DNA from 2 places in the Priestia sp. RMT2NF4 genome. Region 1 is predicted to be linked to the other one. Evidence: predicted binding sites of a transcription regulator. Region 1 holds the regulator's gene; the other holds the start of a gene.
What was found. Region 1 encodes LexA, which represses DNA repair genes until DNA is damaged. Its sites were predicted from a motif close to CGAACATATGTTCG; they were not measured.
Positions count from the first base shown of each region.

Region 2: ACMX9J_RS01510 (YolD-like family protein) is a predicted target of LexA. The motif match lies at 1,565-1,578, and genes of this name have one in related genera.

Region 1 is NZ_JBLQZO010000002.1:421,474-437,888, reverse strand. Features, by position in the region: gene glnA (type I glutamate--ammonia ligase) at 1-178, shown strand, start outside; gene ACMX9J_RS11440 (N-acetylmuramoyl-L-alanine amidase) at 1,096-2,154, shown strand; cyclic di-AMP (ydaO/yuaA leader) riboswitch at 2,346-2,487, shown strand; gene ACMX9J_RS11435 (APC family permease) at 2,650-4,476, shown strand; gene ACMX9J_RS11430 (cation diffusion facilitator family transporter) at 4,586-5,563, shown strand; gene ACMX9J_RS11425 (glycosyltransferase family 2 protein) at 5,603-6,580, opposite strand; gene ACMX9J_RS11420 (GtrA family protein) at 6,577-6,969, opposite strand; gene ACMX9J_RS11415 (ArnT family glycosyltransferase) at 6,990-8,495, opposite strand; gene ACMX9J_RS11410 (hypothetical protein) at 8,778-8,978, shown strand; gene ACMX9J_RS11405 (hypothetical protein) at 9,046-10,491, opposite strand; gene lexA (transcriptional repressor LexA) at 10,701-11,318, opposite strand; gene yneA (cell division suppressor protein YneA) at 11,465-11,794, shown strand; gene ACMX9J_RS11390 (recombinase family protein) at 11,848-12,516, shown strand; gene ACMX9J_RS11385 (DUF896 domain-containing protein) at 12,586-12,816, shown strand; gene tkt (transketolase) at 12,984-14,990, shown strand; gene sirA (sporulation inhibitor of replication protein SirA) at 15,140-15,580, shown strand; gene ACMX9J_RS11370 (YneF family protein) at 15,671-15,883, shown strand; gene ACMX9J_RS11365 (ABC transporter transmembrane domain-containing protein) at 15,974-16,415, shown strand, end outside.
Region 2 is NZ_JBLQZO010000001.1:301,462-307,210, reverse strand. Features, by position in the region: gene ACMX9J_RS01520 (DeoR/GlpR family DNA-binding transcription regulator) at 1-536, opposite strand, end outside; gene ACMX9J_RS01515 (hypothetical protein) at 919-1,059, opposite strand; gene ACMX9J_RS01510 (YolD-like family protein) at 1,181-1,534, opposite strand; gene ACMX9J_RS01505 (YitT family protein) at 1,783-2,622, shown strand; gene ACMX9J_RS01500 (ketoacyl-ACP synthase III) at 2,773-3,768, opposite strand; gene ACMX9J_RS01495 (sulfate/molybdate ABC transporter ATP-binding protein) at 3,877-4,950, opposite strand; gene cysW (sulfate ABC transporter permease subunit CysW) at 4,970-5,749, opposite strand, start outside.

The DNA.
Region 1 (16,415 bases):
AGATTTACCTGCAACATTAGCTCAAGCTTTAGATAGCTTCCAATCAAACGAAGTTATGGTTTCTGCATTAGGTGAACACTTAGCAGAACACTTCGTTGAAGCGAAAGAAATCGAGTGGGATATGTTCCGTACACAAGTTCATCCTTGGGAACGTGACCAATACATGAGCCAATATTAATTTTTAAAAGTCGGAGAGATCGTTTGTACGTTCTCTCCGACTTTTTTTGTTTTTCACAATGAATAAATAACATTCTGCATACGTAAATTGAATAATATAGCTTGTTTATAAAAAAGCTGCCTGTCGTATAATTTACAGGGAGCTTTTTTATTGTTTTGTTACATACAAGAAAGAATTTGTTTACATGAATCAAAAAGGATGAGCTTTTTGTCTCATTGAATCTATAAGTAAAAGTAGTGTATAACAGATAGTGAGATTGTTTATGTGTTCACTCTGCACTGTATTTCAGTATAACTTCAGAGAGTTTTCAGCCAATCATAGTATCGTTAGAAAATACTGTTGGAGAGGAATGTAATAAAAATGAAAGAAGGAAATTTCTTTAAAGGTTTAGTGATAGGGATATTGATAAGCATTCCAATTTGGATTATTCTCATTGTTGTAGGCGTTCTGCTTTTTAAATAGGTCCTAATGTTATAAATAATAGACCCTCCTGATCTATACTTTAATCAACCAGAATAGAATTTGGACCAAAAGTATGTTAGGGGGAGGGAACCGCACGATGAATTGTGCGGATTTTTTTATTGGTAGGGTAAACGTAGATTTCATCTATTTAGTTGCTTCTAGCAGTTGATTGGAGGGACTCCTGCGGGAAAAGCGGAATAGGTGAGACCCCGCAGGAGCGCACGCGACGAGGAGGCTCACCAGCCCCCCCGCGGAAAGCGAAGCCTTGCACGGAATTCAACAGCGATGTAACAAGCCATCCATACTAGCGCATTTATCCCATTTGTTCGTTTTTAGGTTGAAGTGATTTCGTTATGTCTCAATCTCCTTTTTTAGTAATTTTTCACTAAGTAGGCTAGTATACGTAGCACTTTTTTCCCTCATGCATATGTTAACAATAAGGAGGGACAAGTAATATGAAAAAAATCTATCTTGATGCAGGACATGGTGGGGCAGATGCAGGAGCAGTTGGAGCGAACGGACTGTATGAAAAAAACTTAGTTTTAAAAATTCAACAATATTTAATAAGCTATTTAAATAGCACTTACAGTGACTTTACGATTAAAACCACCCGTACCACAGATACTTTTTTATCGTTATCTCAGCGCGCTTCTCAAGCTAACTCGTGGGGAGCAGATGCATTTATGTCTATTCACGTAAATGCCGGTGGAGGAACAGGATATGAAGATTATGTTTATAGAAGCGCTAGCAATGCCAGTAAAACGTTTCAATCAATTGTCCACGGCCAAGTACAGCCAACGCTGCTGTCGTATAATCATCCGAATCGCGGTCGAAAATCAGCTAATTATGCGGTGCTTCGCTTAACAAATATGCCTGCAGTACTAACTGAAATAGCTTTTATTGATAGGAGCGCCGATGCAGCACTTCTTCAAAATGAAGCTTTTTTAAAAAGCATGGGTGAATCGTATGCAAAAGGAATTGCCGTATATTTAAATTTACCTCGTCGTGCAGTTCCAAATCCATCGCCATCTCCAACACCGACACCGACACCAAATCCATCACCTTCTGAACCAGGTGAAAAAACGTATACAATTAAGCAAGGAGATACGCTGTACAGTATTGCACAGAAGTACGGAATAACAGTACAAGCGCTTCAAGAAGCAAATACAGGGCTTTCTGATCCTTTAACCCTAAAGGTTGGAAAAACAATTGTTATTCCTTCAGGAACTTCACCAAACCCATCTCCAACACCGTCACCAACTCCACCTTCTGAACAATATCCACTTCCAAATGGAATTTTAAAACAAGGCGATTCTGGAGAAGCAGTGAAACAGCTTCAAAGAGCATTAAACGCGGTTAATTTTAAAGTAGGGTCAGTAGACGGAATATATGGAGTACAAACGAAAGATGCAGTCAGACGTTTTCAGCTTGTGTATCTTCCTTATGATGTAGATGGCATTTATGGTCCTCAAACGAAAAACAAGCTAGCAGCCGTTTTAAAAGCAAAAAGTTAAAGAAAGCAGGTCTTCTGTAAGCAGGCAGAAGGCCTTTTGTTTTCCCCTTAAAAGCGCCTTAAGCACTATTTTATCGTTTACGTAAAATAATGCTTTACAAACCATTTGTACGGGAGTATATTATCTAAGAACAAAGGATAGTTATGAAAGAAACTTGTTATCAATCATACTCTTTAACCGAAAATTATATTGACCTGTTATCGCTTAATTCGTCAGAAGTGGGGGACCCAAATTTGTGCATTGTCACTTGGGGTGAATCCTTTTTTAAAAGGTAGGGCTACTCTCATAGCCCGAATCCGACAGCTAACCCCATAAGCGTTTTGGAGAGGAGGTTTAAGCTGTGTAAAAACGCTGAGAACCCTTAGTGTTTTTTTTGTGCGCTTTTTTAACATAAAAAGGTATTTTTTAGGGATAATATCACTTATTCATGAACTTGTAACGGAGCTTAGCAACGAACAGTGAATACTAGCTAAGCAATCATCGGAGGGAAATTACGTGAACTATTCAGTTCTCAAGAGATTATTGATTGGAAAGCCGCTCAAAACAAAAGAGTTAGGCGATCAAAAGCTTAGTAAGCTTAAAGCGCTGGCTATTTTATCATCAGATGCCTTATCTTCAGTGGCTTATGGAACAGAACAGATTTTGATTGTCCTTGCAACAGTGGGCGTGCTTGCCTATTGGTATTCGATTCCAATTGCCATTGGGGTATTGGTGCTGCTGACGGCTTTAATTCTTTCATATCGTCAAATTATTTATGCGTATCCGCAAGGCGGAGGAGCTTATATTGTTTCGAAAACCAATTTAGGAGAAAATCCTGGACTTATCGCTGGGGGATCACTGTTAGTAGATTATATTTTAACAGTTGCCGTGAGTGTTTCAGCAGGAACCGATGCTTTAACTTCGGCTTTTCCAACGCTGCATCACTATAACGTAGTAATTGCGTGTTTGCTGGTGATTTTTATTACGGTTTTAAATTTACGAGGTGTAACAGAATCCGCTTCTGTCTTAGCTTATCCGGTTTATTTATTTGTGATTGCTCTTATTTTGTTAATAGCGGTGGGCTTCTTCAAAATAGTGACAGGTCAAGTTTCACCTGAGCTTCATACATCTCTCGGTACCGTGGTGCCAGGTATTAGTTTGTTTTTATTATTAAAAGCTTTTTCATCAGGCTGTTCGGCATTGACTGGTGTAGAAGCTATTTCGAATGCAGTGCCTAACTTTAAAGATCCAGGTGCAAAAAATGCTGTTCATACATTAATGCTGATGGGCGGTATTTTAGCCGTTTTATTTTCTGGCATCACGTTTTTAGCTTATTGGCTTGGCATTTCTCCAAAAGCAGATGAAACGGTTGTATCACAAATTGCATCGAGTGTATTTGGACGAAATGGGTTTTATTATTTTATTCAAGGCACCACAGCTCTGATTTTAGTGCTAGCAGCGAATACGGGTTTTTCAGCTTTCCCTTTGCTTGCCGTAAACTTATCGTCTGATAAATACATGCCAAGAATGTTTCAAATTCGCGGCGATCGACTAGGCTATTCAAATGGAATTGTGACCCTTGGAATTGCTTCTATTGTCTTACTTGTCGCCTTTAAAGGAGCGACGGAACAATTAATTCCTCTTTATGCAGTTGGAGTGTTCATTCCATTTACGCTTTCTCAAACAGGCATGATTGTCAAATGGCTTAGAGAAAAGCCGGCCGGCTGGCAAGGAAAGCTAACCATTAACTTAATTGGTGCCCTCATTACCTTAACGGTGCTAATCATTTTGTTTACAACGAAGTTTTCACAAGTATGGTCCGTGCTCGTTTTCTTACCGGTTATCGTTTATATTTTTCATCGCATTCATACGCATTATGAAGCGGTAGGAGAGCAGCTTCGTATTAAGCAAGGAGAAAAGATTGGAAAGCTTGAAGGAAGTGTGGTCATTGTTCCTGTAGCAGGAATGACAAAGGTAGTGGAAAATTCATTGAACTATGCAAGAACGATTGGTGATACAGTTATTGCGGTGCACGTTGCTTTTGACCGAGAAAGCGAAAAGAGAATGGAAGAGAAGTGGGAAAAGTGGCAGCCTGATATTCGTATTGTTACGTTTCACTCTCAATACCGCAGTCTTGTGCGTCCGCTGTTTCGATTCATCGATATGGCTGAAGAAAAAGCCCGGGAAAATAATATGGCTATTACGGTTGTTATTCCGCAGTTCATCACGAAAAAAAGCTGGCAAAACATCCTTCATAATCAGTCCAGTCTGCTGTTAAAAGCACATTTGCTTTACCGTAAAAACGTAATCGTTACAACGGTACCTTATCGTTTTAAAAAATAATGAAACATGACTAAAAACCTCCAACTTATATGTTGGAGGTTTTTAATTTTTAAATTCACATACACTAACCATAATTGAATCTCATCAAAGGCACAAACGGAGGGATTGCATGAGTGAATTAATTAAGTTATTGCGAAAAGGAAATAAATCGGCCATGATGGCCGCTATAGTTAATACCATTATATCCATTATTAAAGGGCTTGCTTTTGCTTTAACGGGAAATGTAGCGATGTTTGCTGAAACGATGCACAGCTTAGGAGACGCAGCAAATCAGTTCTTTGTTTTTATAGGTTCAGCATTAAGCAAAAAAGCTCCGACCAAACGATTTCCAAACGGATTTGGACGATTGGTTAATCTCGTTTTATTAGGGGCGGTTCTTGTAGTAGGAATTATGGCATTTGAAACGATTAAAGAAGGGTATCATCATATTCTTCATCCGACGAAGTCTTCAGGCTTTATTTTAAATATTGCAGTACTTGGCATCTCGGTATTACTTGAGATGTTTGTCCTCTTTAAGGCAATGAAAGAAATTTTGCACGATGTCGGAATGAATACTGCAGAGGTCAATGTTTTTACGCAAAGCTTTGTTCATCTAAAGAAAGCAAAGCCAGCAACTAAGCTTGTTTTTATGGAAGATCTGGTAGCCACTGGAGGAGGCGTATTGGCTTTAATCGCCGTTTTTATTTCGCGGTTTACGCCTTTTCATCAAGCTGAAGGAATTGCTTCTATGCTAATTGGTCTTATGATGTTTTTTGTAGTAGGACGAGTATTTTTAGATAACGCTGCTGGAGCGCTTGGTGAAGCAGATAAAGAAATGGAAATGAAAATTGGCGCTATTGTTATGCAAGATGTACAAGTGCGTGATATTCAAACGTTAATGGTGATGAAAGAAGGAGAAGAGCTTCACGTTGAATTAAAAGTAGAAATTGATCCTTCTTTAACAGTAGCAGAAGCGGATGATATTAAAGATCGTCTCGAAAATCGTATTTTACAGGAAAAAGGAATAACGGATGTCATTATTGAATTTGATGAAGATGATGGAATTCCTGACTGGGTGACAAGCGATTTACAGCTTCAAAAAGAATAAAAAACAAGGAAGAAAACAGTTGTTTTCTTCCTTGTTTTTTTAGCTATATACTTTTTCACGCACGTTTTGAGAATCTGTTGAAGCCGCAGAAAAGTTAATAGTTTCACGTACAACGTAAATAGGTCTATTTTTACTTTCATCGTAAATTCTTGCGATGTATTGTCCCACTAGACCTAAACCAAGTAGCTGAATACCGCTAAAGAAAGTGATAGCTACCATAATCGAAGTCCAGCCAGGCTGAATATTTTCACCTATCAGCCAAACAACAATCGAATAACTTAAAACGAGAAGTGATACAAAAACTGATAACAAGCCAATAACCATTACTAAACGTAAAGGTTTCGTTGAAAACCCAATAATTCCATCTGAAGCAAACTTGATCATCTTTTTTAAAGGATATTTTGTTTCACCAGCAAAACGCTCATCGCGCTCATATTCTACATATGTTTGCCTGAAGCCGATCCAAGACATCATTCCTCTTACGAAACGATTGCGTTCAGTCATTTTTTTGAATACGTCCGCAACTTTTCGGTCGATAATACGAAAATCTCCCGTGTCTTTTGGGATTTCAATATCGGACATATAATTTAAAAAGCGATAAAAATACTTAGCCGTTGTCAATTTAAAAAAGGTCTCTCCGCTTCGCTTCTTGCGCTTTGCGTATACAATTTCATAGCCTTGCTGCCATTTAGCAATTAATTCAGGAATCATTTCAGGCGGATCCTGTAAGTCAGCATCAATAATTACGATAGCATCACCTTGAGCATAGTCAATACCTGCTGTGACGGCAGTTTGGTGCCCGAAATTACGGGCAAAATCAATAATTTTTACGTTAGAATCCATAGCTGCTACGTCCTTTAAGATTTCAATTGTTCGGTCTGTACTGCCGTCATTGACGAAAATGAATTCATAGTTAATGTGATTTTCATGCATGACGGAAAGCAAGCGATTATAGCATTCATTAGCTACTTCTTCTTCAAAATACATAGGTACCACGATTGAAATTAGTTCTTTCATGCTTTACCTCCTATCGAGTGATTGTTTGTGTGCTTAAACGTCCATATTTTATTAAGAAAAAAATTAAAAAACATTCCTATACAAGTAGACAACAGTTGTCCAATTATCGGATTAGCAGGTGTATAGTGTACAAGAAGGAATAAGCAAGATGTATTAATTGCTAAAGTAATAAGGTTTACGATGAAAAATTGAGCTAACATCCATTTATGTACAGTTGCTTGAAACACCCACGATTTGTTCCAATAGTAGCTGTTTATGACGCCAATGAAATAGGATAGTACGTTAGCCAATATATAATTCATATCAAAATGAATGAGTGCTAAGTAACTGATAATAGTGAGCAGGGTATTCATTATACCTACGAATCCGAATTTCAGGAATTTTATCACGGTTGCATAATCCCTTCCATTTAATTTATCTCTTCACATTTTGCCTGTGGCTTATTTTTAGTAAACCGTACTAGTAAATAAGATAGAATCACTGAAATACCAAACCCTTCGAGCAGCATAAAGCTTGGAAAAATAAAGAATCGATAGCGAGTTTGAATTTCAATAAGCAAGTGAATAAGAACGTATCCTATGATTAGTAATAAAAACAGTGTATACGGATATTTATCCTGCTTTTTCAGGAATAAACATATAAGTCCAATAATGGAAAGAATAGTAGTTGAAACGTAAATGATTCTTTCATAAATTTGAGCAGCACTAATTAATTTCTCTTTATTAAAAGGTACATCTTCTTGAGGAGTTAATGAAATACTCCAAAATGTAGATGCATCCGTTCCTCCCCACATATTCAGGAATTTAATGTGAAAGAGATCTAAAAGCTGCTCTTTATCTGCTACACGCTCTTTAATTACTTCTTTTTCTGCTTCAGCTCGTTTTTCTCCAATTGGCATACCCATAAAACGACTAGCATCCTCTGAAGAATAAGAACCGCTTGTTTCATAATTAAAGCCAATAACGAATTTCCATAAAGGATCTCTGTTACTTAAAGGATATTTAGAAATACCGCTCGCTACAAAAGAGTAGTTGATCAGCGCATTTGCAATAAAAAAAGTAGCCAGTACGCCTACGAGGTTTTTTCCTATTTTCTTTCGACGAGTTTTTAACTCAGCAGCATCCTTCGCTTTAATGTAAGGTTGAAGAATTTGCAAGATGAAATAAATGAAAACAGCAACGATAATAATGGGTCCCAGAGGGCGCATTAAATTTCCTAACGACAATAGAAGACCAATATAAAGCCAGCTAAACTTGTTATGAGCAAATCTTTTTATAATAAGGTAAAAAGCTGCATAAAATAAAAAAGTAGCTAAATGCTGATTGGTTAACACTGAGCTGTAGAGAATGTTCGGAATGTAGAACGCATATAGGAAAGCTGCCATTCTCCCAGCAAGTTCGTTAAATACTTTAGCGCCAATTAGATAAATAAAAATAACGGTTCCAGTAGAATAAAAAATATTTAACAATTTTAATGTGAAAATGCTATCTCCAAAACAGCGAATAACAATAGATTCATAGAATGAAAAGCCTAGCTGATATACCCATGTAGTGAAATAAACGCTTTGGTTAAATTCATAATTTCCTTTTGCGATATTACGTGCGGCATCTAACATGACAAGAAAGTCAGATTTTACAGGTGTTTGAACAGAAAGCATCCATGCTAATCGAACACCTAAGGTCAAAACAATCAGTGAAATAAAAAAAACAGTTTTGTTCATGTATCTACTTGCAATAGCTATTAGAAAAATGACAAGGAAAGTGATACATATTCCTTCAATAATAAATGAATTACTTAAAGCCAAGCCTTTTAAGTCCAATGAATTTGTCATCGCACTATAACTGCCCCATAGAGACCATGTAAGAATCATGACACATAAAAGAATCAGGCTTTTGGATAAAAATGAGTTAAGCATATTACCTCCTGCAAATTATTTCAAAGATAAGGTACAAAATTCCTACCCTATGATACCATATTTTATTATTTTGTATATATTTTTCTTATAGAGTATAATGTTAGATTGTTCTGAAATTACAACAGCGGCACAACGTGTAATAAAAGGTTCAGTGGAGTAGGCAGTGATTTAGTAATAGATAAAAGAGGTTGGGAAAAAAGGATTTTAGTCGAAGCGAAAAACGAACCATTAATCATCATGTTTGATTAGGGGTTCGTTTTTTATGGTGCACGTAGGTTTCATTTGTTTAGTTCTTTCCAGCAGTTGATTGGAGGGCAAGACGAAGACTCCTGCGGGAAAAGCGGAAGGGGTGAGACCCTGCAGGAGCGCAAGCGACGAGGAGGCTCACCGGTCGCCCGCGGAAAGCGAAGTCTTGCACGGAAATCAACAGAGGTGTCACAAGCAATCCCTGCTAGCTTATTTATTTCATTTGTTTCCCTTTAGACTTGCTTAATTTAGTTATGTCTCAATCTCTTCTTTTTTATAATGTATTTTCTGATGCGAACAGCTTTTATGTTTTAAATCGATCTTTTAATAAATTCCATAGGGAACTCACTCCGAGACTAATGCTGATCAGAATTCCTGATAAAGCTACTATTAAAGCGATATATTCAAAGATAGAAAACTGCTTCATACTATCCCAATTGATGTTTCCCTTTAGCTTGCTAATAACTAAATTCATTCCGTAAATACCGGAAAGAACGGTATAAATCGTTAAAATTAATAATAAGTAATTGTGACGCTTGGCCGCGATTTTCTCTTGATTTTGATACAAAGTACCAAGGGTTTCTTTGACTTCTTGATAAAGAGAATTGATGTGGAAGATTTTTTTAAAGAGCTCAGAAAACTCTTGACCTTCCGTGCGAGAGCTAATTTCTAAAAATAAATATTTACCTGAAAATACAGTAATAGAGCGAATTAGTCGCTCGATGCCCTCTGAATTTTTATGAAACGTGAGCTGAGAATACTCATAGGATAGTTTTAGCAACACGATTTTATAGAAAAAATGCAAAAATAAATTATAGTAATGCTGGCCAAATAGATGATTCATCAAAAGCTGATCCGTTTTAGAGTCTGTCGATTTAGAAATACACGAAAACACATGGTCTGTTATAACGTAATAGGTTTCAGGAGCCCATCTGGAATACACGTGTTTGGTATTATACGTTTTAATATACTCATGGTTGTGTGCAGAGATAAACGGTTTCCCGTCAGGCGTATAGCTATTTAGCTGCCCAGTACGAAATAAAGTTGTGGAGTTAATCTCTTGCTCTTGATTTACCGTTACATAACTTAATACAAACATCCGTTCATCGATAAAATAAGGAAGACTCCCGACGTGCTGTTCACGCGTCGCTTCTTTTTTGATGTGTTCGTTCAAAAATGGCGCGAGCTGTGAAAAAATATAATCCTGTACTTTGCTATAGCGATGATGTTCATAGGTAATGGTGGATCCATGCTCTTCAGCAAGCTTCGGTTCTAATACACGAAAATGATTCATGAATTCTAAAATGTCATCATAGGTGTAATGATTATGACTCATCTCAGTGCGAATGGTCATGACGCCAATTTCAAAAGGACATAAAAAAACATCCACAGACAGCACGTTGCTAGACACGGTGGTGGAGGAAGTTTGTAGCGTAACGGTATGGTCTATTTTTTTTGAAAATCGAAGCAAGCCTTCTTTTTCGCACGAATCAGGAAATAGAATACATTCAATGTAAGGAAGAAAATATTGATCCAAGCTATCATGAGATACGTAATACTGTTCTCCGTAGTATTCTTTTTCTACATGTTTGTTTTGAATGGAAAAAAACTCAAACATATTTGCTTCTAGTGCATGAACAAGCTGCTCTTTATTTTTTCGATCAAAGGAAAAAGGAAAAAGAAACATGTTCATTGCTTTGGTAGGCATAATAGTTTGAAATGCTTCTGTTTTCCTTGGTGTATTGGTCATAAACTACATCCTTCTTATAGTCGGTTGTATTTTTTTTGAGAGTCGAAAAAATGCAGACAGAAAGTAAAAGGTAAAACAGGCTTTATAAAAACCGCTCTACCTGCCTGTAATGATTCGACGTATCATTTATAATATGCCAATTTTTTTAGAAAACAAACGTAAAAAACCAACTAACATCATGATTAGTTGGTTTTACATACAGTGTGTGATTAGTGAATCGTGCGATATACACCAGTGACTTTTCCTAAAATCGTTACGTGGCGAAGAATAATAGGCGCCATCGTTGAATTTTCAGGCTGTAAACGAACGAAATTTTCTTCTTTAAAGAAACGTTTTACCGTTGCTTCGTTGTCTTCGGTCATAGCGACCACAATATCTCCGTTATTAGCAGTTTGCTGCTGACGTACGATTACCATATCGCCATCTAGAATACCTGCTTCAATCATACTTTCTCCCATAATTTCAAGCATAAATACATGATCATCTGGAGAAACGAATTTATCTGGAAGAGGGAAATATTCTTCCACATTTTCAACGGCTGTTATAGGAAGACCCGCTGTTACTTTACCGATAACAGGAACATTAATGACATTGCTTTTAGGGATGTTTACTTCGTCTAGTTGAAGAACTTCGATTGCTCTTGGTTTTGTTGGATCTCTGCGAATTAACCCTTTACTTTCTAAACGAGCTAAATGCCCGTGTACAGTGGAGCTAGAGGCTAATCCCACCGCTTCCCCAATCTCACGAACAGAAGGCGGATAACCTTTTAATTTTACTTCGTGCTTAATAAAATCTAGTATGTCTTGTTGACGTTTTGATAGCTTCATATTTTTCACCTCGATTTTAGCTATTCTTTAGGTGAATTATACCACGTGATGTGTCAATATACAAACATAAGTTCGAAGAATTCCATTGACAGAAACAAATGTTCTCAATAAAATAAGAACATATATTCTGATAGGGGGATCATAATATGCACCAATTCTTACATTCTATGAAACATTACGCTATTTTTTTTGCAGTTATCGCTGCACTTACATATGTATTGACGCTGGTTTTAGGAGCGGATAAAGTAGATTTAGACAAATATTCAACGGTTACTATTACAAAAGGAGATACGCTTTGGGACTTGTCCAACAAGTATCATAATCACCATCATTTGACCACCAATGAATTTGTCAAATGGGTTGAAGACGTCAATGATCTAAACTCAGACACTGCCCAGTCTTTATCTCCTGGAGATAAATTATATATTCCTGTTTTAAAAAAAGAGTTACATAATCAAGTGGCAATTGAACAGTAGTGTGTAACGGCCGTTCCTGAATATTGTTAGAAGCCGAAAAGGTCGTGATAAAAGTGGACGCCATTATTTATTGCCGTGTAAGTACGGATAAAAAAACCCAAGAAACATCTTTACAGCGCCAGCAAGAAGAATTAAAAAAGCTTGCTGATCTTCACCATCTAAACGTAAAAAAAGTCGTAATGGAAAAAGCAAGCGGATATGACGTAGACAGAGAGGGTATATTGGATGTTCTTCATACAATGAAAGAAGAAAAAATATCTGTGCTGCTCATTCAAGACGAAACGCGATTAGGCAGAGGAAATGCCCGAATCGCGCTTCTTCATGCTTTTCATAAAGAAAATGCTACGATCTATACGATTAGTCATCAAGGTCAGCTTCAGCTTTCAGAATCTGATTCGATGGTGTTAGATATTATTAGCTTAGTGGAAGAGCATCAGCGGAAATTACATAACGCTAAAATTAAAAGAGGAATGAAAAGAGCCGTAGAAAACGGTTATCGTCCGCAGCAAAATTTAAAAAATCAAGGAGTTAACTCAGGAAGAGAAAAAAAAGAAGCGCCGATTGAAGAAATTGTCCGCCTTCGTCATAACGGCTTAACCTTTGCTGAAATTTCAGTTACGCTAAAAGGTTTTGGTTATAATATTTCAAAAGCAACGGTACATCGTCGCTATCAAGAGTATCAAGAAAGTGCTCAATCTCTTGATAAAACGAAAGAGATTTAGTAAGATGACTACATGTTGCCGGAACGGTTCGGTAATTTTAATTATTGATTATAAGGAGATAGGTTTTATATGCTATCAAAAGATAAACTTGCTCGTATTAATGCTCTTTCAAAAAAGGCAAAGGCTGAAGGTCTGACAGAATCTGAAGCGAAAGAACAGCAAGAGCTACGTCAGGAATATTTAAAAGTTTTCCGACAATCTATGACAAACCACCTTCATACGATTAAAGTTGTGGACGAGGAAGGTAAAGATGTTACGCCTAAGAAGTTAAAAGAGAGCAAAAAGAAGCGTCTTCACTAAGACGTTCTAGTAAAACTAGAGGGAGAGTTCCCTCTAGTTTTTTGTATATTTTTAATAAGGCACACAAAAACTGTAAAAGTGGAAATTTTTTTGGTTCAAGTATTGTACAAATAAGCAAATCATTAGTATGATAACATATGTACATAGTTTTGAAAGGAATGAAGAGTATGACACAACGTATTGAAGATCTTTCGATTGCAACAATTCGTACTTTATCAATCGATGCGATTGAGAAAGCAAATTCAGGTCACCCAGGTATGCCAATGGGAGCTGCTCCAATGGCATATACATTGTGGACAAAATTTATGAACATCAATCCAAAGAATCCAAACTGGTTCAACCGTGACCGCTTTGTATTATCAGCAGGACACGGATCAGCACTATTATACAGCTTGCTTCATTTAGCTGGATATGACTTATCAATTGAAGACCTTAAAAACTTCCGTCAATGGGGAAGCAAAACACCAGGTCATCCAGAGTTCGGTCATACAGCAGGTGTTGATGCAACAACTGGTCCACTAGGACAAGGTATTGCAATGGCTGTTGGTAAAGCAATGGCAGAACGTCATTTAGCTGAAACATACAACAAAGAAGGTTTAGAAATTGTAGACCACTTTACGTATGGTATTTGTGGTGACGGAGACTTAATGGAAGGTGTATCTGCTGAAGCAGCTTCATTAGCGGCACACTTAAAATTAGGACGCTTAGTTGTTTTATACGATTCAAATGATATTTCTTTAGACGGAGATTTAGATCGCTCGTTCTCTGAGAACGTAGAAGATCGTTTCAAGGCTTACGGATGGCAAGTAATTCGCGTTGAAGACGGCAATGACTTGACAGCGATTGCAAACGCAATTGAAGAAGCAAAAGGCGATTTAACACGCCCAACGCTAATTGAAGTAAAAACAACAATCGGATTTGGTTCTCCAAACCACGCGGGTACTTCTGGCGTGCACGGTTCTCCATTAGGTTCCGATGAAACAAAATTAACAAAAGAAGCTTATGCATGGACATTTGAAGAAGATTTCTATGTGCCAGAAGAAGTGTATGCTCACTTCAAAGCTACAATTGCTGAAGATGGCCAAAAGAAAGAAAACGAATGGAACGATGTATTTGCACAGTATAAAGAAAAATATCCTGAACTAGGTCGTCAATTTGAACTAGCAGTAGAAGGAAAGTTACCGGAAGGCTGGGAAGAAACGCTTCCAGCATACGAAACGGGTTCAAGCTTAGCTAGCCGTGCTTCTTCTGGAGAAGTATTAAACGCAGTAGCACAAGCTGTACCTCAATTCTTCGGCGGTTCAGCTGACTTAGCTGGGTCAAATAAAACAATGATTAAAGGTTCAGAAGACTTCACTGCAGCTGATTACAGCGGACGTAATATTTGGTTCGGTGTACGTGAATTTGCAATGGGAGCTGCATTAAACGGTATGGCTCTACACGGCGGTGTAAAAGTATTCGGAGGAACATTCTTTGTATTCTCTGATTATCTTCGCCCAGCAATTCGCTTAGCAGCTTTAATGAAGCTTCCTGTAACATATGTATTCACACATGACAGTATCGCAGTTGGAGAAGACGGCCCAACACATGAGCCAATTGAACAATTGCCATCACTTCGTGCAATGCCAGGTCTTTCAGTGGTTCGTCCTGCAGATGCAAATGAAACAGCTGCTGCATGGCGCTTAGCATTAGAATCAACTGACCGCCCAACGGCGCTTGTATTGACTCGTCAAAACTTGCCAACGCTTGAAGGTACAAAAGAAAATGCATACGAAGGCGTGTCTAAAGGCGCGTACGTTGTATCTAAAGCTGGTAAAGACCAAGCGGATGCATTAATACTTGCAACAGGCTCTGAAGTAAGCCTAGCAGTAGAAGCACAAAAAGCATTAGCTGCAGAAGGCATTGATGTATCTGTAGTAAGTATGCCTGCATGGGATCGTTTCGAAGAGCAATCTGCTGAGTACAAAGAAAGTGTTATCCCTAAATCAGTGAAAAAACGTTTAGGTATTGAAATGGCTTCTACACTTGGCTGGGAACGCTATGTTGGAGACGAGGGACAAGTTCTTGGTATTAATCACTTCGGTGCATCTGCTCCTGGTGAAACAATCATGAAAGAATTTGGTTTTACAGTTGAAAATGTAGTAGCAAAAGTGAAAAGCTTGCTTAATGCATAATTCTTTTTCACAAGAAAGAGCAGACTCCTATGGTCTGCTCTTTTTTTTCGACAAAAAAACAAAGAAATTTTTTCATCGATAGACAAGCATTGCGTACACCATTCGGTATAATGGTACAAAAAAGAACGAGCCGAAAGGGAGGATGAATCGTGAGAACGTATGAAGTATATTTAATGGAGGAAGAAGTTGCATCATCCTATTTTCGAAGAGAAAAGCTCATTTATCAGCTGCTGATTGAATATAAAATGAAACGTCACTTGCAGGAAACGCATTTACAAAAACAAGTTCATTACATTACTCGCCAACTGCCCAATTCATTTATTCAACGAGAATTACTTCAGGCGTTTTCTCATTATCCTCATTTTTTTACTCATCAAGAGACGTTTGTGCTAGAATATCCTCATAAAAAAAGTCGAGCATCTATAAAATTAACGAATCGCTGTATAACAATTGAAGGAGATGGCAATGTTGATGCTGAGACAGCTTTTTTTGAAGTATTACGCAAGCTAGATCCTTGTTTTTTAGCAGTGAATTATGGAACGGATGAATACGGCTGGCTGAGGCCTGTGAAAACAAGAAAATTTGTGTAATTATTTAAGGAAATTGGAACGGAAATATTGTATAATAGCGTATGGTCTAGTACACTGTAAGTTAGACAACACGAAGGAGGAAGTAATACCATGGGAATGTATATTCTAGTTGGTGTTCTAGCATTAATTGTTGGGATAGCGCTAGGATTTTTCATTGCTCGTAAGTATATGATGAGCTATCTGAAGAAAAATCCACCAATTAATGAACAAATGTTAAAAATGATGATGATGCAAATGGGCATGAAACCATCGCAGAAAAAAATTAACCAAATGATGAAAGCAATGAACGGCCAAATTAAATAATGGTTAATTGGACAGACACTCTCTATTCAGAAGGGTGTCTTTTGTTTTATGATAGAGATAAGAAAATGGTTGTGGGGCTAGGGGGATACGATGAAAATTTTTCGAGAGTTATGGTGGTTTTTCAAACAGGAAAAAAAGTCTTACATAACGGGGATAGCGCTGCTCATTATTGTGGCAGCATTAGAACTTCTCCCGCCTAAAATTATTGGTTTAACGGTAGATGGCATTAAAGAAGGGACGCTGAATGGAAAGCGCTTAATGCAGATGGTTGGCATTTTGCTAGGAGCTGCTGTTGTGGCCTATTTCACAAGATACATATGGCGTATTATGATATTTGGTTCATCTGTTAAACTAGCCAAGCAGCTGAGAAATACTCTCTACACTCATTTTACCAGGATGAATCAGGCCTTTTATCAGCGGCGGCGAATTGGGGATTTGATGGCCCATGCAACGAATGATATTCAAGCTATTCAACAAACTGCAGGTTCGGGCGTTTTGACGCTCGTGGATTCCATTGTCACAGGAGGGCTTG
Region 2 (5,749 bases), on a different contig from region 1:
CCATATTGATGATGAATCCCATTCGCTCCCATAAAGCACTTATCAAAACGATACTGCTCAAGACTTAAAAGAGCTCCATTGCCAATTAAAGCGCCCGTTTTATGTTTAACAGATCCTCCAATTAAATAGAGGGTGATACCTTGTTCTAACATCGGGTTTAAATGCATTAAACCATTTGTCACGACAACTACATCTTTTTGCTTCAAAAAAGGAATCATTTCATACGTTGTAGTTCCTGCATCTAAAAAAATACAGTCACCTTCATTTATAATGGAAGCCGCATACTCTGCAATGTTTCGTTTATCTTGAATATTTTTAGCAGATTTTTCGATAACGCTCAGTTCGATTCGTTTACTGCGAATAAGCGAAGCGCCACCGTGAACACGTTTGAGCATTTGCTCTTCTTCTAGTTGACTTAAGTCTCTTCTAATTGTGGATTCCGAAGCGCCTGTAACTTCGATAAACTCTTGCACTTTTACAAGTTCTTTCTCTTTTAAAAGTTTTAAGATTAGTTGATGTCTCTCCGGCGTTAACATGTTCTAGCTCCTTTTTCAAAAAAGCGTTTTCATTTATTTCATGTACTTACTTTATCACGGTTTACATTCAAAATCAATCATAAAAAATCAAAAACATTCATTTTTTTAATTACAAAATAAAGTTTTTTGAACGAACAATTAGATTTGCATTTGTTTTGATAATAGTTTATACAAAAGGAAATAAGCTGGTAATTCAAGAATTTGTCTACTTTTCTCATTATATGTAAAGGTTTTCTTGCAACTAATTAGCTATGACTGTTTTTGACTATTTCTTGACCGATTTAATTTCTCTTGACTGAATTATGTTTAGCTTGTCCTGTTTTAATGAGAGCCTATACATCAAAAAAGTTGTCCACCTTTTTGGACAACTCAAAGTGACCCATCATTTAAATAAAAACAGAAGCATATATAATATAGAAGCAAGGGCAGAAGAAATAGCCAAACTTGAGATAAAACGAACGAGTCTTTTCTTAATGAACTGCGTTAATTCAATTTCTCTTACTTGAGTTTTTTCATTTTGCATACAATATCCCTTCTTTAATCAAAATTTCCTAGTAGCTAAAAGTGACTACTCGCAGAATATGCTTTTATGTATTGTATGCAAGCGTTAAAAAAAAGATACAAATTCAACAAAAAAGCTACTCTTAGCTAGAGTAGCTTTCATCTTTCCATACATCTGCTTCAATTACTGCATCCGCTCGAATCGAATATGTATAACAAGGCCCTGTCACCATCAGCGTATTCGACTGCAGAGAAACTTTATCGATTGTCACTCGTTCATATCTTTGAATATGTCCTGCTTCATAGACGTGAAGGGTTACTGGATGATGCTCCGAGTAACTGTTCATAATGACATTTTCAATATGCTCAATCTTTTCTTTTTTCAACCCTAAAGACTGCTTATGCGCCTCGGGACTGTACATTTTCTTCATTTTCTCTAAATGCTCAGGCATTACTAACTTCGCATACTGTTTTAATTCATCTTGATACACGTTCATTCTCCCCCTTGACTCTTGCTTCTATTTTACCGAACGAACATTCTCATTGCAAAACTTTTTAATCAAAATAAAAGCAAACAATTCATTTTTTCATACTCCATAAAAACTGTCAAAAGATTTTATGTTGATAGCAGAAATTGATTTTTTAAAAAATAATAATATCCCATCTTTAATTCAGCCTCTAGAGTTGGTATAATACATTGTCATGACTGTGTTTTCGGAGTTTTTGATGATTGGAGGTAACGTTCATGATCAATAAAATAAAAGAAATTATCCTCATTATTCTAGGAAGCCTCATTTTCGCACTGGCCATTAATTATTTTGCTATTCCAAATGAATTAGCAGAAGGCGGCGTAACCGGTGTAACAATGATTACCTATTATGTACTAGGCTGGTCTCCTGGTATCACAAACTTTATATTAAACGGTTTGCTGGTACTGATCGGATACAAATTGCTTCACAAACGTGTGATTGCTTACACAATTATATGTATTATTTTCACATCTCTATTCCTACATATAACTGAAGGACTGGGAAATCCTCTTGACGATACGCTACTGGGGGCTATTTTTGCTGGTATTTTAGCCGGTGTAGGACTCGGGCTTGTGTTTAGAGGTGGCGGAACTTCCGGAGGCTCGGCAGTTATCGCCCGCTTAGCTAATCAATATCTAGACTGGAATATTAGCAAAACGATGCTAGCAATTGATTTATTAGTTGTAGCAAGCGCCTATTTTGTCATCGGTGGAGAAAAGACGATGTACACGGTTATTTCTCTTTATATCGGAACAAAGGTGCTTGATTATATTATTGAAGGACTTAACCCCCGCAAAGCAATCACTATTATTTCACACCGTTCAGCTGAAGTAGCCGAACAAGTTAACAAAAAGATGCAGCGAGGCGTCACTGTCTTTTCTGCTCATGGAAGCTATACAAAAGAAGCAAAAGACGTATTGTACGTAGTTGTGAACAAACAAGAACTATTAGAGTTAAAGCGCATTATTCATAAAGTCGATGAACAGGCTTTTGTGGTTGTCCACGATGTGCGAGACGTCTTTGGAGTAGGTTTTACTATTCCAAAAGCCAGCTAAAAACCCGCTGTAAAAAAGCGGGTTTTTTCTATTATATATGTTTGCGCTGAAAATACAGTAAACCTGCTGTAATAAAAAGAAAAAACTTTCTTGTAACGATAATAAAAAAGCGCTTCAATGAAAGCCTAAAAAACTAAAAGGCGATGCCTTTTAGCTTTTTTCTTTACACGTCCATTTAATTAACAAACCGCAATGCGTTAATCCTCCTCCAAACCCATAGAGAATAAGAAGGTCATTATCCCGTACTTTTCCTGTCATTATTCCTTCGTTCAAGGCAAGTGGAATAGAAGCTGAAGATGTATTTCCGCAGTATTGTACACTCGTTAACGTTTTATCCATTGAAACACCTGTTTTAGCACAAATAGCTTCAATCATCCGAAGGTTTGCACTGTGCGGAATAAACCAATTTACATCAGAAAGAGAAATGGAAGTACCCTTTAACAATGCTCCTACTCCTTTTGGAATCGTTCGGACAGCAAAGCGGTATACTTCACGCCCATTTTGAACTAAATTTCCGCTCGCGTTAATTTCTTTTCCTGAAAGAGTATCAGATAAATTAGAACGATATAAATTCACCCCTCCGCTTCCGTCCGTTCCGTAGTGACATCCTAAGAAACTTGGATTATGCTCATCGTATTCTACAAGCATAGCTCCCGCTCCGTCACCGAACAGCACGCAGGTGGCCCGGTCCGTATAATCTGTAATTTTCGACATGACTTCAGCACCAATAACTAAAATCTTTTTATGCAATCCGGACGTCACTAAGCCGTTCGCCACGTGAAGTCCATATGTAAAACCGGCGCATGCGGCACTTAAATCAAATGCAGCAGCTTGATCAATATGAAAGTAATCTTGAACCTGACATGCTACGCTAGGAAAAAAGTGATCCGGTGTTGTTGTCGAAACAATAATTGCATCTACATCTTCTATTTCTACAGCATATCGGTTGAGCAAATTTTCAACTGCTCGAATGGCAAGCGTAGACGTGTATTCGCCTTCACCAGCAATTCGCCGTTCTTTCATTCCCGTGCGCTGTACAATCCATTCGTCACTTGTATCAACCATTTCTTTTAAATGGTCGTTCGTTAATTTTTGCTTTGGTGTATATATCCCCATTCCTGTGATTCTAGCTTTTGATTGCATCATTTCTCCACCTCAAATCAGTTTATACTTAATTATAACACCTACTTTTAATATCTGGTACTAATTTATTAATAGATAAAAAGCGCAAAGGTATACCCTTCACGCTTTTTATCAAATAGAATAATCTTCTGGAATAAATACTTTTAGCTGCTTAGGCTTTACATACACCTGCTCTCCTACTTGAAGGCTGAGTGTTTTATAATGCTCTTTGCTTAATTCAGCTTCTAAAAATTCTTCTGCATCTTCTCTTTTTAATTCAATTTGCACGATAGGTCCTATCACATGAATATGGCTAACGGTTGCAGAAACGGCATCTGCGCTTGTTTTTACTTTTTCAAGGTGAATATCATGAGGTCGCACATATCCAACAGCTGCTTCTTCATTTCTTCCGCTAAATTCTGGAACATCCATTTCAAAGCTTCCTTGTTTTAGCCTGCCTTTATGAATGCGACCCTTAAATAAATTGACGTTTCCTAAAAAATCGTACACAAATGGACTGTTAGGATGATCATATACTTCCTCAGGACTTCCAATCTGCTCAATTTTCCCGTTGTTCATTACAACAATACGATCAGCTACATCTAAAGCTTCTTCTTGATCATGCGTAACGAATATACTCGTAATATGAAAGTCATTATGCAATTTACGCAGCCATCTGCGTAAATCTTTACGAACTTTCGCATCCAAAGCGCCAAAAGGTTCATCTAATAGCAGTACTTTCGGTTCCACTGCTAACGCTCGAGCAAGCGCTACTCGCTGGCGCTGTCCTCCCGATAATTGAGAAGGATAGCGATTTGCAAGCGGCTCTAGTTTCACAAGCTGCAGCAGCTCGGTTACTTTCTTGTTAATGTCCATTTTAGAAGGTCTTGTTTTTTTAGGTCGTACTTTTAAACCATACGCAATGTTATCAAACACAGTCATATGCCTGAACAAAGCATAGTGTTGAAAAACAAACCCTACATTCCGCTCTTTTGGATTTACGTGCGTAATTTCCTTTCCATCAAATAAAATAGCTCCTTGGTCAAGATGTTCAAGACCGGCAATGATGCGAAGCAAAGATGTTTTTCCAGAACCGGACGGACCGAGTAAAGCTACTAATTCACCCGTTTGAATATCAATGTTAATAGAATCCAGCGCTTTAAAATCACCAAAGTTCTTTGATACGTGCTTAATATGGATACTCATCTCATAAGCTCCTTCCTTTTTAAATATGTTTGGCTTTCCACTCAATAATATTTTTTACAATTAATGTAAATATAGCTAAAACTGACATTAAAGATGCTACCGCAAACGCTGCTGCAAATTGATATTCATTGTAGAGAATTTCAATATGAAGAGGCATCGTATTTGTCATTCCTCGAATGTGCCCCGACACAACGGAAACAGCTCCAAACTCTCCAATCGCCCTCGCATTACATAAAATGATTCCATATAATAAGCCCCATTTAATATTAGGTAATGTCACTAGAAAAAAAGTTTTGAAACCGCTGGCTCCTAACGTTAACGATGCCTCTTCTTCGGCTGACCCTTGAGCTTGCATGAGTGGAATCAATTCTTTGGCAACAAACGGAAGCGTTACAAAAAGGGTAGCTAATATAATACCGGGAATAGCAAAGACAATTTTGATGTCGTGATTAAACAGCCATTCTCCGAACAACCCTTGTGCACCAAATAATAAAATAAAAATCAATCCAGCAATAACAGGCGAAACGGCAAATGGTAAATCAATAAGCGTAATTAAAATATTCTTTCCTTTAAAATCAAACTTCGTAATTAACCATGCAGCTACCACGCCAAAAACGGCATTTAACGGAACGGTAATCAGCACAACGATTAACGTTAGTTTAATAGCAGCCAGGGCATCTGGATTTGTAATCGCAGCGAGATATGTTTCCCACCCTTTTTGAAAGGCTGTTATAAAAATCGTGATAAGCGGAAGCACTAAGAATAGAGCTAAAAAAGCCAGTGCAATAAATGTAAGCAG